Regions from separate parts of the Amycolatopsis methanolica 239 genome, predicted to be linked through region 1. Evidence: riboswitches for the same ligand, from Rfam matches in the RefSeq annotation. Region 1 holds a riboswitch; the other holds the start of a gene.
The links. A riboswitch is a leader RNA that binds a small molecule or an ion and turns the genes downstream of it on or off. The one in region 1 is predicted to bind thiamine pyrophosphate.
Positions count from the first base shown of each region.

Region 2: another riboswitch for thiamine pyrophosphate. It lies ahead of AMETH_RS29230 (thiamine ABC transporter substrate-binding protein); the one in region 1 lies ahead of thiC (phosphomethylpyrimidine synthase ThiC).

Region 1 covers NZ_CP009110.1:6,594,081-6,599,744, reverse strand. Annotated here, with positions in the region: gene thiG (thiazole synthase) at 1-518, shown strand, start outside; gene AMETH_RS32260 (MarR family winged helix-turn-helix transcriptional regulator) at 604-1,035, shown strand; gene thiD (bifunctional hydroxymethylpyrimidine kinase/phosphomethylpyrimidine kinase) at 1,173-2,006, opposite strand; gene thiD (bifunctional hydroxymethylpyrimidine kinase/phosphomethylpyrimidine kinase) at 2,032-2,847, opposite strand; gene thiC (phosphomethylpyrimidine synthase ThiC) at 2,847-4,490, opposite strand; TPP riboswitch at 4,483-4,609, opposite strand; partial or broken gene AMETH_RS42280 (MFS transporter) at 4,693-5,664, shown strand, end outside.
Region 2 covers NZ_CP009110.1:6,014,805-6,020,468, forward strand. Annotated here, with positions in the region: gene AMETH_RS29215 (ABC transporter permease subunit) at 1-219, shown strand, start outside; gene AMETH_RS29220 (ABC transporter ATP-binding protein) at 216-1,223, opposite strand; gene AMETH_RS29225 (ABC transporter permease) at 1,226-2,827, opposite strand; gene AMETH_RS29230 (thiamine ABC transporter substrate-binding protein) at 2,824-3,864, opposite strand; TPP riboswitch at 3,887-3,996, opposite strand; gene AMETH_RS29235 (4a-hydroxytetrahydrobiopterin dehydratase) at 4,030-4,320, shown strand; gene AMETH_RS29240 (hypothetical protein) at 4,385-4,603, shown strand; gene AMETH_RS38855 (VldE C-terminal domain-containing protein) at 4,973-5,650, shown strand.

The sequences.
Region 1 (5,664 bases):
CCGTGCTGACCGCGCGTCTGGCCCGCGAGGCGCTGGAGACCGACCTGATCAAGCTCGAGGTGCACGCCGACGACCGGACGCTGCTGCCGGACCCGGTCGAAACGCTCGACGCGGCGGAGCAGCTCGTCGCCGACGACTTCACCGTGTTCGCCTACACGAACGACGACCCGGTGCTCGCGCTGCGGCTGGAGGAGGCCGGCTGTGCCGCGGTGATGCCGCTGGGCGCGCCGATCGGCACCGGGCTGGGCATCCGCAACCCGCACAACATCGAGCTGATCGTGGCCCGCGCCGGCGTGCCGATCATCCTCGACGCGGGCATTGGCACGGCCTCCGACGCGGCGCTGGCGATGGAGCTGGGGTGCGACGCGGTGCTGCTGTCCACGGCGGTGACCAGGGCGCAGGACCCCGAACGGATGGCGTACGCGATGCGCTCGGCGGTGGTCGCCGGACGGCTGGCGCGGCAGGCGGGCCGGATCCCGCAGCGGTTCTGGGCGCACGCGTCCAGCCCGCCGCGCTGAAAAACCCGGCTTCACCTCGGTTTGCCGCGGCGAGCACGTATGGTTTACCGCACCCGGGCGGTCGGCGAGGCGAAGGAGCTCGAGAGTGGTTGAGTCAACCGAGGATGTCGCTGGGCGGTTGTTCCTCGCCGTCGGCCGGCTGTCCCGGTCCCTGCGGCAGGCAGGCACACCCGGGCCCGGCCACGGCTCCATTTCCGCGCTGTCGACGCTGGTCGCCTTCGGGCCGATGCGGCTCGGCGACCTGGCGGCGAAGGAGGGCGTGGCGGCCGCGACGATGTCGCGGATAGTCGCCTCGCTGGTCGACGCGGGCTGGGCGAGCCGCGAGCCCGATCCCATCGACCGGCGCGCCTGGCTGGCGACGGCCACCCCGCAGGGCGAGCGGATGCTGCTCGGCCTGCGGTCGACGCGCGTGCACGAGCTGCAGAAGCGGATCGACCGCCTGTCGCCGGAGCACCAGGCCGCACTCGGGCAGGCGCTGCCGGCGCTGGAAGCACTGCTGGCCGGCGACGAGAGCTGACCGCGCCCTGGGTTCGCGGTGGCTGGGAAGCGCCGCTCACGCCCGGGCGCGCTGAATTTGCCGCCCGGAGCGTGGGACTCGCGCTCGGGAGGGTGGGACTCGCGGGCCGTGCCGGGTGCGGCCCGGCCCGGCCCGGGCTAGCGGGTTTCTGGTGCGAGCCGCCAGAAGGCGGATACCGGGCCGACCTTCGCGCCCATCGGGTAGGAGTTCGCGACCGCGTTGCTGACGAACCACTTCCCGAACCGCGCGGCCTCCGGCATCGACATGCCCCGCGCCAGGCCCGCGGTCAGCGCCGACGCCATCGCGTCTCCCGCGCCGTGCGTGTGCGGCGTGGAGAAGCGCGGCCCGGGCAGTTCGACGAACGTGCGGCCGTCGTAGAGCAGGTCCACGCACTCCGGGTCACTGGTCAGGTGCCCGCTCTTCACCAGCACGTACTTCGGTCCGAGCTCCTTCAGCGCCACCGCCGCGTCGTGCATGCCCGCGCGGTCGGTCACCTCGATCCCGGTCAGCAGGCGCACCTCGTCCAGGTTCGGCGTGATCACCGCGGCCCGCGGCAGCAGCAGATCCCGCAGCGCGGCCAGCCCGGCCGCGTCGAACAGCGGGTGCCCGTGCATCGACGCAGCCACCGGGTCGACCACGAACGGCACCTTCGAGTCCCGCCCGATCTCCGCCCGGTCACACGCCTCCGCGACCGCCTCAATGATCTCCGCGGAGGCCAGCATCCCGGTCTTCGCGGCCTGCATCCCCATGTCCGCGGCGACCGCCTCGATCTGCCCGGCCACGATCCGCGCCGGGATGTCGGAGCGGTCGTGCACGCCAAGCGTGTTCTGCACGGTCACCGCCGTGACCGCGACCAGGCCGTGCACCCCGCAGGTCAGGAACGTGCGCAGGTCCGCCTGCAACCCCGCGGCACCACCGGAGTCGGATCCGGCGATGGTCAGGGCGGCGGGCGGACTCGCGTTCTGGCTCATGCCCCCAGTGTCGCAAACCCGCCGATCAAGCGAGCCGCCAGAACGGGGACACCGGCCCGACACCCTCGCCGAGCGGGTACGCCTCGGCCACGCACCGCTCGATGAACCGCTTGCCCTCGTCCACCGCGTCCGGCACCCCGAGCCCCTTGGCGAGGAACGCGGTGATCGACGAGGCCAGCGTGTCCCCGCCGCCGTGCGTGTGCGGCGTGTCGATCCGCCGTGCGGACAGCTCGATGACCTGCACGCCGTCGGACAGCAGGTCCACGCACTCCGGGTCGTCGTAGAGGTGCCCGCCCTTGACCAGCACCCACATCGGGCCCAGGGCAAGCAGCGCCCGCGCCGCGTCGCGCTGGCTGGCTCTGTCGGTGACCTCGACGCCGGTGAGCAGCCGGACCTCGTCCAGGTTCGGGGTCACCAGGGTCGCGCGCGGGAACAGCTCCGTGCGGATGGCCTCCAGCGCCTCCTCACGCAGCAGGGCGTCCCCGTGCATGGATGCCGCCACCGGGTCCACCACGAACGGCACGTCCGCGTTGCGTCCGATGTGGACCTCGTCGAGCGTCTTGGCGACGGCGGTGATGATCTCCGCCGTCGCCAGCATGCCGGTCTTGGCCGCGTCCACGCCCATGTCTCCGGCCACCGCCTTGATCTGCGCCGACACGACGTCCGGCGGGATCTCGGTGAAGCCCTGCACGCCGACGGAGTTCTGCACGGTGACTGCGGTGATCGCGGTCATCCCGTGCACCCCGCAGGCGAAGAACGCCCGCAGGTCGGCCTGGATCCCCGCCCCACCGCCGGAATCGCTCCCCGCGATGGTCAGCGCGGTCTTCGGGGTGACGCTCATTACGGCTGGACCACCGGGAGGTAGACCTGCTTGCCGTTCTCGGCGAACTCGGCCGACTTCTCCTGCATCCCAGCCTCGATGGCATCCACAGTGGACAGCCCGTGCTCCTCGGCGTACTTGCGGACGTCCTGCGTGATCCGCATGGAGCAGAACTTCGGCCCGCACATCGAGCAGAAGTGCGCCGTCTTGGCGGGCTCGGCGGGCAGCGTCTCGTCGTGGAACGAGCGCGCGGTGTCCGGGTCGAGCGAGAGGTTGAACTGGTCGGTCCACCGGAACTCGAAGCGGGCCTTGGACAGTTCGTCGTCCCAGTCCTGGGCGTACTGGTGGCCCTTGGCGAGGTCCGCGGCGTGCGCGGCGATCTTGTAGGCGATCACGCCGGCCTTCACGTCGTCCCGGTTGGGCAGGCCGAGGTGCTCCTTCGGCGTGACGTAGCACAGCATCGCCGTGCCGTACCAGCCGATCTGCGCCGCGCCGATGGCGGAGGTGATGTGGTCGTAGGCCGGCGCGATGTCCGTCGTGAGTGGACCGAGGGTGTAGAACGGAGCCTCGCCGCAGAGCCGTTCCTCCAGCTCCACGTTCTCCTTGATCTTGTGCATCGGCACGTGGCCGGGACCCTCGATCATCACCTGGACGTCATGGGCGCGCGCGATGTGGGTGAGCTCGCCGAGCGTCTCCAGCTCCGCGAACTGGGCGCGGTCGTTGGCGTCCGCGATCGAGCCGGGGCGAAGGCCGTCACCGAGCGAGAACGTCACGTCGTAGGCGCGCAGGATCTCGCAGAGTTCCTCGAAGTGCGTGTAGAGGAACGACTCCTTGTGGTGAGCCAGGCACCACGCCGCCATGATCGAGCCGCCGCGGGAGACGATGCCGGTGACCCGGTTCGCGGTCAGCGGGATGTAGCGCAGCAGCACGCCTGCGTGCACGGTCATGTAGTCCACGCCCTGCTCGCACTGCTCGATCACGGTGTCCCGGTAGACCTCCCAGGACAGCTTGGCCGGATCGCCGTCGACCTTCTCCAGGGCCTGGTAGATCGGCACGGTGCCGACCGGGACCGGGGAGTTGCGCATGATCCACTCGCGGGTTTCGTGGATGCGCTTGCCGGTGGACAGGTCCATGATCGTGTCGGCGCCCCAGCGGGTCGCCCACACCATCTTGTCGACCTCCTCCTCGACCGACGACCACACGGCCGAGTTGCCCATGTTCGCGTTGACCTTCACCAGGAAGTTCTTCCCGATGATCGCGGGCTCGCTCTCCGGGTGGTTGCGGTTTACCGGGATGACCGCGCGACCCGCGGCCACCTCGTCCCGCACGAACTCGGGCGTGACCCGCTCGCGCGCGGCGATGAACTCCATCTCGCGGGTGATCACGCCGGCCTTGGCGAAGCCGAGCTGCGTGTTGTGCTCCCGGTTCGCGATCCACTCGGCGCGCAGCGGCGCAAGTCCACTGTGGACGTCGATCGCGACGTCCGGGTCGGTGTACGGGCCGGAGGTGTCGTAGACGTCGAAGTGGTCGCCGTTGGTCAGCTCGATGCGGCGGGCCGGGACCTTCAGCCCGTTTTCGGTGTGGTGGTAGACCTTCCGGGATCCGGTGATCGGCCCGGTGGTCACGGTCGGCGCGACGTTCTTGCCGTTTTCCAGCGTCGTCACTAGAAATACTCCCTACGCCGGCATTACCCGGTCAGGTTCAGCGGTCGGCGGCGCCGGGTCCCAACGGACACCAGCCGCCCTCTCAGCCCGCCAAGGCGCGAGCTCCCGCGTGTTCGGTTGTCCGTCCGACCATGCCACGTCGCGCGGCAGACCTCAAGAGCGCGACGGTGAGACCGCTCACCCGCGCTGGAGATTCACACCGATGTCAGCCCCTAGGTTGACGGTCATGCGAACCACGGCCGCGCTGATCGCGCTCGGCGCCTGTCTCTTCGTGGTCGTCACGGCGGAGACGCTCGTGATCGGACTGCTGCCCGCGTTGTCGGCCGACCTGCGGGTGCCGGTGCCCTCGGCCGGCCTGCTCGTGGCCGGGTACGCGCTGACGGTGACCATCGGCGGCCCGCTCGTGACGGCCGCGACTCTGAGGGTGCCGCGCAAGGCGGCGCTGCTCGGGCTGGTCGCGCTGTTCGCGGCGGGCAACGCGCTCGCGGCGAGCGCGACCGGGTTCGGCGTGCTGCTGGCGGCGCGGGTGGTCACCGCGCCGACGCACAGCACGTTCTTCGCGATCGCGCTCGTGCTGGCCGCGTCGATGGTCCACCCGTCGAAGCGCGGGTGAGCCATCGCGTTCGTGTCGACGGGGCTGAACCTCGCGACCGTCCTCGGCGCGCCACTGGGCACCCTCGTGGGTGAGGCGTACGGGCGGCGGACGTCGTTCTGGCTGCTGGCGGTCGTGGCGCTGGCCGCGATGGCGGCGGTGGCGCTGCTGGTGCCGGCCACCCGGACCGCGGAGCCGCCGCGGCTGGGGCCCGGAGCTGCGGGCGCTGGTGACGCGGCCGGTGCTGGTGTGGTGACGCTGGTGACGGAGACCGGGTTCTTCGTGGCCTACACCCACCTGTCGCCGATCCTCGGCCGGATCTTCCCGCCCGGCGGGGTGGTCGTGCTGCTGATGGTGTTCGGCGCGGGCGCGCTGTGCGGGAACCTCGCCGGTGGGCGGCTCGCGGACCGGTGGCCGTGGGCTTCGCTGCGGGTGCTCATCGCGGTGCTGGCGGCGGCACTGGTCCTCTTCGCGGCGATCGCCTCCACGCGGGCCGGGGCGACGGTCGGCGTGTTCGCGCTGGGCGCGCTGTCGCTGCTGGGGGCGGCCGGCGTGCTCGGCGGGCTGGCCGTGTCGTCGCTC
Region 2 (5,664 bases), 580 kb from region 1:
ATGCTGGCCGGCGTCGTGGTGTCGACGGTCCTGCTCCTGCTGTCGGCGGTGGACTGGCTGCACCCGTTCCTGCTGCCGCAGTCCTGGACCGCGATCGCCGACATCCTGCGCGACCCGATCCCGGCCGACCAGCTCGGCGAGGGCGCGATCCGCGCCGCATGCTACGTCGTGATCGGGCTGTCCCTCGCCTACGCGCGGCTGTCCACGAAGGACGGTTAACCGATCAGGGCCACGCCGTCGGGGTCCGGAGCGATGCTGATCTCGTCACCGGGGTTGACGTCGGCGGACACCGCCGCGACCGCGTCCACCGTGCCCGCGCTCGTGCGCACGGACAGGCGGACGTTGTCGCGGCGGTGCACCTTGGTCAGCACCTCGCCGGTGATCCCGACGCTCGCGAGCCGCAGCCCGGCGGGACGCAGGCCGAGCCGCACCGGCCCGTCCGCGGCCTCCGGGATGGCGACCTCGCCGAACGGGCAGCGCACGATCCCGTCCGCCGCCTCGCCGTCGACGATCGTGGTGACGCCGAGGAATCGCGCCACGTTCTCGTCCGCGGGCCGCCGCCACACCTCGCGCACGGCACCGGCCTGGCGGATCTTCCCGGCCTGCAGCACGGCGACGCGGTCGGCGAGCGTGAACGCCTCCTCCTGGTCGTGCGTGACGAGCAGCGCGGTGATCTTCGCGCTGCGCAGCATTTCGGCCAGGTCGACGGCCAGCTGCTCACGCAGCCCGGCATCCAAACCGGACAGCGGCTCGTCGAGCAACAGCAGGCGGGGCTCCGGCGCGAGCGCGCGGGCCAGCGCGACCCGTTGCGCCTCGCCACCGGACAGCTCGGTCACCCGCCGCTTCTGGTAGCCGGTCAGGCCCACGAGGTCGAGCAGCCGGCTCACGCGTTCCGCGCGCTCGGCCGGCGCCATCCCGTGCATCCGCGGCCCGAACGCGATGTTCCCGGCCACGTCCCGGTGCGGGAACAGCTGGCCGTCCTGGAACACCAGCCCGAACCCGCGCTTGTGCACCGGCACGCGCGCCAGGTCGGCGCCGTCCCAGCGCACACTGCCCGCGGTGATCGGCTCCAGACCGGTGATCGCGCGCAGGAGCGTCGACTTCCCGGAGCCGGACGGGCCGAGCAGCACCAGCACCTCGCCGTCGGCGATCTCCAGGTCCACGCCGGAGACGGCGGTGAACGAGCCGTACCGCACGGTCAGGCCGGACACGGTCAACGCCATGGCTAGAACTCCCCCACCCGGCCGGACGCGAGCCGGTCGATCACGATCACCGCGGCGGCGGTGACCAGCATGAGCAGCGCGCACGCCGCGTACGCCATCTGGTTGTTGAGCTGTCCCGGCCGCGCGATCAGCGCCGCGATCGCGACCGGCAGCGTCGGCGTCTGCGGGCGCGCCAGGAAGCTCGTCGCGCCGAACTCGCCGAGCGCGACGACGTAGCCGAAACCGGCCGCGGCGACGACGGCGCGGGAGGCCAGCGGCACGTCGATCTCGCGCCACACCCGCGCCGGGCTCGCGCCGAGGGTGGCCGCGGCCTGGCGCAGGCGGTCGTCGATCGACCGCACCACGGGCAGCACCGTGCGGATCACCAGCGGGATCACCACCAGCGCCTGCGCGAGCGGCACCAGCAGCGGCGACCGGCGCAGGTCGCCGGGCAGCGCGTCGAGCGTGATGAGGTAGCCGAACCCGACGGTCACCGCGGACACGCCGAGCGGCAGCATCAGCGCGGCGTCCATCGACTCGCCGACCCCGCGCGCCAGCCGTCCCGGCGACCGGCGCAGCGCGACCAGCAGGACCGACGCCGACACGCCGATGACCATCGCCAGCACCGTCGCGTCGGTCGCGGTGCGCAGCGAGTTCAGCGCCGCGTCCCAGCCGGAGACCTGGAGCGTGCCGTCGTTCCCGGTGCCGGACAGCGCCCGGTAGCCGGCCAGGCTCCAGCCGTCCACGGTGGACACCGAGCGCAGCAGCAACGCGACGATCGGGGTCAGCAGCAGGCCGAGCACGACCACCGCGGCGCCGACCACGGCCCACTCCCCGCCGACCGGGCGGCGCGCGGTCTCCCGCCGCGACCGCAGCCGCAGCGCGCTCTCCCGGCGGCGGCGGGCGGCCGCGCCGAGCAGCAGCGCACCCAGGACGGCGGCGATCTGCACCAGCGACAGCGCCGCCGCGCCGGTCAGGTCGAGCAGGTTCTCGGTGCGCAGGTAGATCTCGGTCTCCAGCGTCCGGTACCGCGCGCCGCCGAGGATCAGCACCACGCCGAAACTGGTGGCGCAGAACAGGAACACGACGGCGGCCGCGGACGTGATCGCCGGCATCAGCGCGGGCAGCGTCACCGAGCGGAACGCGCGCCAGCGGGAGGCGCCCAGCGCGCGGGCGGCGTCCTCGGCCCGCGAGTCCAGCAACGCCCACAGCCCGGCGACCGTGCGGCCGACGACGGCGACGTTGAAGAACGCGTTGGCCAGCACGATGGACAGCCAGCCGCCGTCCGGCCACAGCGCCCGGAACGCCAGGCCCACCACCACGGTGGGCAGCACGAACGGGACGAGCACCAGCGTCCGCACGACCGCCACCCCGGGCAGCCGCACTCGCGCCAGCAGGAACGCGACCGGCAACCCGGCGACCACCGCGATCAGGGTCGAACCGGCGGCCTGCGCGACCGTGAACCACGCCAGACGCCACGTCTCGCCCTCGGCCAGCGCGGCGAGCACCTCGCCGTCGGCGAAGCCCAGCCGCAGGATCGCGACGACCGGCCAGGCGAAGAAGACGACCAGGAACCCGAGCGGCAGCACGGCCAGTGCCGCCAGCCCGAGCCCGGCACGGCTCACTGGCCGAGCAAGGAGCGCCACTGCTCGATCCACCGCTCACGCCCGGCCTGCACCGTCTCGGCGGGCAGGCTCGCCGGGTTCGGCGGCAGCGGGGCGGCCGTCGTCCACGCCGCGGGCAACGCCACGCCCTCCCGCGCCGGGTAGACGTACATGTTCTCCGCCACCGTCGCCTGGAACTGCTGGGACAGCAGGAAGTCGATCACCTTCTGGGCGTTGGCGGCGTTCGGCGACCCGGCCAGCACGCCGGCGTACTCGACCTGGCGGAAACAGGTGTCCAGCAGCGCCTTCGTGCGCGGCTTGCCGTCGTCGCCGATCTCCGCCGCGGGCGAGGACGCGTAGGACACCACGATCGGCCGCGGCCCCTTGCCGGAGGAGCCGGAGAAGTCCTGGCCGTAGGCCTCCTCCCAGCCGGCGACGGCGCGCATGCCGTTGTCCTTCAGCCGGGTCCAGTAGGCCTGCCAGTTCTGCTCGCCGTAGCGGGCGATGGTGCCGAGCAGGAACGCCAGGCCGGGCGAGCTGGTGGCCGGGTTCTCCACGACCAGCAGGTCCTTGTACTCCGGCTTGACCAGGTCGTCGTAGGTCACGGGCTCTGGGATGCCGCGCTCGGCGAACCAGGTGGTGTCGATGTTGACGCAGACGTCGCCCACGTCGACGGCCGACAGGCGGTGTTCGGAGTCCACGGCGTAGCGCTGCGGGCCGCGGTCGGCCTCGGGGCTGGTGTAGGGCGCGAAGACGCCTTCGGTGAGCGCGCGCGAGGCGAAGGTCGAGTCGACACCGAAGGCCGCGTCGCCGATCGGGTTGGCCTTCGTGAGGACCAGCGTGTTGGTGAGCGCGCCCGCGTCACCCTTCTTCACGACGTTGATCGTGATGCCGGTCTGCTGCTGGAAGGCGTCGAGCACCTGCTGCGGAGCGGCGAACGAGTCGTGGGTGACGAGCGTGACCGTGGCCGGGCCGTTGTCCGCGTCGTTGCCGGCCAGCGTGCAGCCCGCGGTCAGGGCGGCGACAAGGCCGACCAGGACGCCCGTGCGGAATCTCATGACCACTCCTCGCTCGTTCCGGCGAGAAAGGTCGGGGCCCTCCCTGCGCCGGCATGATCCGGATCAGGTGCGAACGGTCGCGGGCGAACCCGCCTCTCAGCCCGGTGGACCCGGACTCCCGTGGCAACCGTGCAGCGTACTCGCCGCTGTACCACCATGGAGCACATGGCGGAACTACTCAGCGAAACCGAGATCTCCGAGGCCCTCAACAAGCTGCCGTACTGGCAGCGCGCGGGCGACGCGCTGGAGCGCACGGCCGAACTCGCCGACTTTCCGCAGGCCATCGCGGTGGTCAACCGCGTCGCCGAGATCGCCGAGGGCGTGAACCACCACCCGGACATGGACATCCGGTGGCGCACCGTGACGTTCCGGTGCAGCACCCATTCGGCGGGCGGGATCACCGCGAAGGACGTGTCGCTCGCCGAACAGATCGACAGCACGATCGACGCGCTGTGATCTAGGCCAGACCGGCAACTTCGCGGCCGGTCCCGTGCGTTGCCCCTGGTGGAGGGAACGCACCATGAGGAAGGTTGTCACGCGACTGGCCGCCGTTGGAGCCGCCGTCGCCTTGTTGCTGGGAGTGCTCGCCGGGACCGCTTCGGCGGTCACGTCCGTCCCCGTCGAACCGCCGAGCGAGACGCGCGCGGTGGTGGTCGGGACGTTGGCGTTCGGGTTGATGATCGCCGCGGCGGGTGCCGTGTTCTGGTACACGGCGCGACATCGGGGACCGCAGGAGTGATTTCGGCCACGTCGGCCGCCGGGTTGTAACGACGGGGGCGTCACGGGCGCTGTCACGCGCGGAAGTCCCTGCTCACCCCGAGGTTCGCCGCCATGAACAGCACGCCCGCCCTGCCGCCCGGCCAGCGCGCCTGGGTCACCGGCCTGGCCACCGCCATCACCCTGCTCGCCGTTCTCGTGCTCGCCGCGCTGGGCTGAGTCCCAGCAGGTCAGCGGCCCGCCGGTGCCCCGGCGGGCCGTTTTCATGCGCAGTTGATCTGTGTCCATGACCACTCGTTGGTGACTTTTCCGTGTCCTATTCGTAATGTCACGGGCGGCCATCCCCCGAACGGCCGAAAAGTCCCCTCCCCGAAAATGGTGATCTTCCGAAATGGTGGGTCGACATAGATCCAAAGCGAAATCGCTGAAAGTCCCCCTGGCGATCGGCCTGGCCGCGGCGTTCGTGCTGGGCTTCGCGGTCTGGCTGACCGGTAACTTCAGCAGGCCGGACACGGCCAGCATGGCGGCGCAGATGAAGCCGCTGCCGACGACCTCGGCCCCGGCGAGCACGTCGAGCAGCACGACCACCCCGCCGCCGCCTCCCCCGCCGTCGACGACCACGCCGTCTGTGGCGCCCCCGCCGTCGACCACTTCGAAGTCGACGCCGAAGTCCACGACGACGACCCCGAAGACGACGACCAAGGCGGCGAACGCCTGCTCGTCGGTGCTCGAGGGCACGCTGCCCCACGTGGCGAAGGTGGGCAACCACATCGCCGCGAAGTTCGGCGTGGACGAGATCGGCGGCCGAGCGGGCCGCTCCGGCACGAGCGACCACCCCAGCGGCCTGGCGCTCGACTTCATGGTGGACACGTCCAAGGGCAACGCCATCGCGGACTACGTGCTGGCCAACCAGTCCGAGTTCAACGTCAAGTACGTGATCTGGAGGCAGCGCTACAACGACGGCAGCGGCTGGTCGACAATGGAAGACCGCGGCGACGCCACGGCCAACCACTACGACCACGTGCACGTGTCGTTCGAGTCGAGCGGCACGGTGAACGTGACCTGCTGACCGCGGTGTTGTTC